2 regions of the Rossellomorea sp. H136 genome follow, and region 1 is predicted to be linked to the other one. Evidence: riboswitches for the same ligand, from Rfam matches in the RefSeq annotation. Region 1 holds a riboswitch; the other holds the start of a gene.
What was found. Region 1 has a riboswitch for cyclic di-GMP ahead of ACYH0O_RS22525 (histidine kinase N-terminal domain-containing protein). Riboswitches for the same ligand answer to the same signal wherever they lie in the genome.
Positions count from the first base shown of each region.

Region 2: it holds a riboswitch for cyclic di-GMP, as region 1 does, so the genes downstream of both, ACYH0O_RS01090 (EAL domain-containing protein) here and ACYH0O_RS22525 (histidine kinase N-terminal domain-containing protein) in region 1, are expected to answer to the same signal.

Region 1 covers NZ_CM166371.1:4,477,569-4,480,698, reverse strand. The annotation lists gene ACYH0O_RS22530 (LamG-like jellyroll fold domain-containing protein) at 1-1,012, shown strand, start outside; cyclic di-GMP riboswitch class I at 1,723-1,808, shown strand; gene ACYH0O_RS22525 (histidine kinase N-terminal domain-containing protein) at 2,021-3,130, shown strand, end outside.
Region 2 covers NZ_CM166371.1:193,860-196,989, reverse strand. The annotation lists gene ACYH0O_RS01095 (ABC transporter permease subunit) at 1-1,065, opposite strand, end outside; gene ACYH0O_RS01090 (EAL domain-containing protein) at 1,205-1,915, opposite strand; cyclic di-GMP riboswitch class II at 1,973-2,053, opposite strand; gene ACYH0O_RS01085 (DNA-3-methyladenine glycosylase) at 2,153-2,737, opposite strand; gene ACYH0O_RS01080 (DmpA family aminopeptidase) at 2,861-3,130, opposite strand, start outside.

The DNA of each region.
Region 1 (3,130 bases):
TGCTTTGTTTGCAGGGAATTTACAGGAAATCCGCATAGCCAATCGATCTCTTCCAAAAGAAGACTGGCTTATCCAACATAAGCCCGGTGACCACGTCAAAAATGGATCCAATCAATATCAATCCTTACGAACCAAGAAGAAGAATTATTCCTTTCTTTTTGTCCCGGATCCACAAAAAACGGTGCGATATAAGCCAGAGATTTTCAAAGAGCAAATGAGATGGATTTCAAAGAGATATGAAAGGTTAAACATCGCTATGACCGCTTTCTTAGGAGACATGGTCGATCAAAGCGACTCGTTGGAGGAATGGGTGCACTCGTCTACAAGCGTCGGTTTCCTCGACAAAAGAAAGGCTCCGTACGTGACGATTGCCGGGAATCATGACTACGGTAAAGGAGATCCTTATCTTAAATATTATGGATCAGGGCGTTTTTCGGACAAATCGTATTATAAAGGTTCTTCCCCTACTGGATATAGTTCGTATTCCATCATTAAAGCGGGAAGTTATCATTACTTATTTCTATCCCTCGACATGGAACATATGAAAAAGGACATTCCTTGGGCGAAGAAGGTTCTAAAAGCACACCCAAAAACACCGACCATCCTTCTTTCTCATCAAATCCTCGACATGGAGGGAGTCACTCCCATGGAGACAGAGAGGGGGACATTGGCCTGGGATGAACTGGTCCATCCATTTAACCAGGTATTTATGACAGTCAATGGACATCACCATGGCTCCATTCACAGAATGAAACAAAATGCAGCAGGTAATCCCGTTTTACAAATGCTTGTCGACTACCAGTCAAGCTATCACGGGGGCAATGGATGGATGAGGTTTGCAGAATTCGATGAAGCAGACGAGATGATTTCGTTTAAGACCTATTCCCCATGGGTGGATAAACTGCCGAGGCCGCAGAAAACGTATTTTGATGTAGCGTATTTAACGGGGGTGCGCGATCAATTCAAAGTACCATTTGATTTTGAAGAGCGTTTTGATTTTGTTGACCAGTGATATTTGGGTTTGGATCTGAATAAATACAAAAGCATGAATACATAATTTCATGCTTTTTTAATGCAAATCTATGCTCCGTAATCTCCTCAGAGTCAGAGTCAAAGCGATTGGCTTAAGCGGGCATCTATGGAAAGGGATGTAAGGATTATATGAAAGTAAACAAACTAATACTATATAGTATATTTTCTGCGTTTTCTTGAGTAAATAAAAACAACATCGTTATACATACCCATATGTGAGAATTTATGATCGGTGAATTTCAAACTATCTTTCCTTTCGAGATCAAGAATTTGGAAAAGGACTGGGTGGTTTTCGAATGGATTTTTGGTTTCGCAGAAATGGAAGAGTGACGAAAAAGCCATTTCATAGGCACATCGGTGTGGGTATCTAGTCAATTGAAAGTCAAGAAATCTTATTAGTATGAAGTGATTAGTTCCAAAGTGAGAAAGTTGTCGATAAGTATTTTTACCTAAAATATAGATTATTCTGATTTTTCTTATATAATGTAAATACAAGTAATATTTGTTAATATTTAGATTAATAGGGGGATGGCGAATGCCTGGATATTATATGAAAGAAATATGGACACCATTAAAGATAGTGGGGATTAAAATTTTTAAATCAGAAGAAAATAGTATCTTTATGAAGGTCCTCCAAAAACCAAGGAAACGTATTTTTTAAAACTAATATATTAAATACTTCTAAAACGCGTGCGATAAAGGCAAACCCATTGAAAAATGGCGACGCAAAGCTATAGGGGCTTAAGTCTACAAGATAATGCCAGCCAGTTACCGTGTACGCAAATATTTACACAAGTTAATCAAGATACTTTCCTGAATTTTTCCTTCATTAATATTTTAACAGATTTATGCCTTTTATTTTTCATCCCTTACCATGCTCCTCATGGTATTAAATTATCAAATGGCTCTCACCCTATCCCCTATTTTCTGTTATAGTAATATCAATGAATATTTCGACAATAACCGGAATGAAGGGACTGCCATTTTGATGACTAGTGCTTCTGTCATACTAATAGAATTTCTTGAAAATCATTCAGACGAATTTTTACATAATTGGCGTAAGAGTGTCGTCATTTCAGATAATGATCTATATAAAGAAGAAGTGTTGAACAATGGGGTTAAAATGTTTCAGTTAGTAAAGCGTGCCATTGAAACACCTCTCAGTGAACAGGAAATTACTTATCTCGCCTACAAGACCGCCCTGGAACGGGTAAACGCTAACGTGAATATAAGTGAGTTTGTCTATAACGTAAATGTCGGGAAAAGTATTATTATCAAATGGGTGAGTAATTCAGGAATTGAACTTCGGGAATTGCAGCCCATCATTGAAGAAATCAACGCGCTTTTCGACCGTTTTTCCTACTTAGCCGTTAGAAAATACACGGAAATTAAAGAACAGCAGCTTCAGGAAAAGGAGTTGTATATCGATCAAACCCATAAAGAGCGGCTGACGATCCTGGGACAGATGAGCTCAAGCTTCGTCCATGAATTCAGAAACCCCCTCACGTCGATCATCGGGTTTACCAAGCTCTTGCAAAACGGTTATCCAGACTTACCTTACTTGGATATTATGCAGCATGAGCTGGAGCAATTGAATTACCGGATCTCCCAATTCCTGCATGTGTCGAGAAAGGATTTGATTGAGAGTACCAGGGAAGAGATCATCCTTACAGAACATCTGGAAGAGACCATTGAATTTCTGTATCCGAGCCTTCTGGATGGTGATGTATCCATTGACTTTCAGTGCGATGCTGACATAAAGGTGTTGGGAAATAGGGATGAGCTTAGACAGGTCTTTCTTAACCTCATCATGAACTCCATTGATGCCCTTCAGGAAGTTGAGGGACAACGTCAAATCACGGTTTCATGCGAAGAAGAAGCAGGTAAAACAAATCTTCAAATCTCCAATAATGGCCCGCGGATCAAAGAGGAGACCATCGAAGCCATTTTCGAACCTTTTTACACGACAAAAGACCTCGGAACGGGAATCGGTCTATATATTTGTAAAAAGCTGATTGAAAAGCATGGCGGGGAAATTCGTTGTCAGTCGAACGATGAGTGGACGACGTTTACGATCGGTATTCCCGTTGAATCTAAT
Region 2 (3,130 bases), 670 kb from region 1:
CTTCATAAACTGAATTTGTTTAATCGGATCTTCTTTCATCATTGGATACAGGAAGCTGACAGCAATCAAGAGAAAGATGACACTAAACCCGATGGCAAACTTCCCATTATGCATATGCTGCCACCAAAGCCGTCTTATAGTAGAAAGCCAGCTCCATATCTTCCATTCTTTCCACTTCATTTTTTCCTTTTTATATTTGGTGTGGTCGACGCTTCCCTCCCGATTAATCCATAGATATACACCTTGATACACTACAAAAAAAGGCGTGTATATCATAATCAGTGAGATGGCTATGACCATTGGTCTGAAGTCTTGAACGATATAATACGTGATTCCTCTCATATTGAAAATCGTTTCAATGATGAATAAGCTCGACAGCATCCCCCATATGATCAGCTTTCCATGATAAAACAGGCTGGGAGAAATATTTTTCAATATGTGAGCAAAAAGGATCCTCCCTTTCGACATGCCTTTACTTTGGGCAAACTCTATATGTGGCTTTAGCATTTCTTCTTCCGTAATAAAAAGGAGAATACGAAAGAAAGAGATCATGGGAATAATCGATAATGTAATGATTGGTGCAAGGAAGATCTTTTCATCCCCATACTCCGTGAAATTCATCAACTCAAAGCCAAAATATTTAATAACATAGACAATGAGAAGCTGGAGCATAAACGCAAACATTAAGTCAGGCACCGTCTCAAAGAGGTTTAATACTTTCTTTAGAGAAGACGTAACCCACCGGGGCAAAAACACTGTGAAGATGGTAAGGATGAATGCTATTCCCAGACCCAAGCCTAAAGCTCCACCGATAATCTGTAAAGAATACAGATAAGGACCCCAAAGCATGTCCAGAAAATCGACGGTTATCCCTTTATATGAATAGCTCCAATTTTCACCGTCTAAAAAAACAAAAACAAACTTATAAAACTCTTCCAAGAAACCGACAAAGTTGTACAGACCCCTCTCCTTAAATACTTCAGGAGCAATACTCACGGCCAAAATACCAATTAACCCGAGAATATAATAGAACATAAATTTCAGCGGAAATGTGAGAAGCCTCATACCCTGATCCCCTTTTTTCTCTTTTTCCTCAGTTTAATGGAAATGTTAAATATTTTCAATTTTATTTTAATTCGGATAATAATACGTCAGATATCCTCGAAAAAAGGTGACTCCTGTATTTCAGAGTCACCATTCTCATTTAAGCCAATAACCGACTCGGCCTTCCCAGATAAAAGCCTTGCCCTATTGTAATCCCAATGTCCTTTGCCACTTGCATATCCTGTTTGGTTTCAATGCCTTCTAACACAATTAACGTATCCTTACCGTAGAATTGATTGAAAAAGGAAAGGAATCGTTGTTTCTTATCGTCTCGAGCTAGGTTCAAAGCAAAATAGCGATCCATCTTAATGATTTCAGGTTCATATTCAATAGATTTCTTGATGGAGGAAGTGCCTTGCCCGAAGTCATCAATCGCATACCAAACACCATATTGCTTAAGTTCTTTGAGAGACTCTTTTAATATTGGATTCTGCCACAGCTCCTCAGCACTCGACTCATTAATCTCCAGAACGAGACGCCCCAATATGTCAGGATGTTTCTTCATGAGATCATAAAAATAGGTATGAAAGCTTGGGTGAAGAATCGTTGTGATATAAATATTAAGAAATAACTTACAGTTCTTCAGTCCATTCTCTGAAAAACTTTCAAGAGCTTTTGAAATGGATAAGGTATCAAGCTTATACAAGATATTCGCTTTTATCGCAGACTGAAAAACATTTTCGGGATTTTCGTTATACTTGTTTCGTAACAGGCCCTCATATGCATAGAGGGTTTGATGCTTGCCCATTTCATATAAGGGCTGAAAATCATGATAAATATAGTCGTTTTGAAAAATAGTAAAGATGTTCATAGGACCCCTATACTCTCTATAGATTATAAAAAAACCACACAAAAACGTATTCCTACGTTCGTATGTGGTCGGTTGCGCTACTAGCTCCCCTAAATGTAAGCGCCCATCTATCATTTAGGTTCAAAGCTCCCATTCGAATTGTCAGTATATGATTTTTCCTTACAAGAAAAATATACCACAAACATAGTACTTATGGGTTATTTTTTTAATTGATTATTAGAAAATTCCCAAAAATGATCATCTTGATACATAAGGATTGTCCTCTACCCAGAACCTCCACGGATAATCTTTGGCTTCCCCTGTGTTATCGATCCCAATTCGTTTTCCTTCCACAATGTCTTCAGGATGGTATCCCTTTGAAATGATGAGAGGGGGTTCCAGAAAGCTGCCTCCGTAATCCTCCATGGAAATGCCTAACGCTTTTGTCAGTTTTCCCGGGCCATTTGTCCAATTTTTTTTCACATGACCTGATCGTCTTCTTTCCATTAGCTCCAAGCCATCAAGGGGTTCGACCGCTCTAATGAGAATCGCTTCGGGTTTTTCTTTTTCCCCACTCACTACATTGACCAGGCAGTGAGTATGCATAACATATGTATAGATTCTGCCGGCTTCATGAAACATGATTTCCGTCCGCTTCGTCCGTCTATTCCCATAGCTGTGAGCCGCCCGATCCTTTGGCCCTAAATACGCTTCCGTTTCCACAATATAACCTGAAGCTGTTCCCTCCTCCGTCTCTTTCACTAACACACATCCCAACAAAGACTTTGCAAGTTCCAAAGTGGGCTGTTGGAAAAACGAAAGAGGCATAGGGGTATAATTCATGACTGTCACTTCCTTCAACCAAATAATTCACGCATATGTATGGTATACCCCATTTAATGGATGGTTAAATAAATTTCCATTAAAGAAATAATACTAAAGAGGTAACGAATAAAGGTTCAGGTCTTATTTCGTCAGTCCATAAACCAAATCTAAAGGTATCGCTTCCACCTTCCGTCCATTCCTGCCCGTTGTGGTTTCCGCTTTACAGAGAGAGTTCCATATGGCTTCTTCTACGCTATCCACTGCCATTTCAAATAGAGTAGAGATGATCGGTCCGTCTTCTTTAATGAAACCGTAAGGAATTGTATTATCACTGGAAGGCTGATGTGGAATGCGGTGAGCTGTAGAAAACGCAAGTACAACATCACCACTCCCATGGGCTGCATACGAACC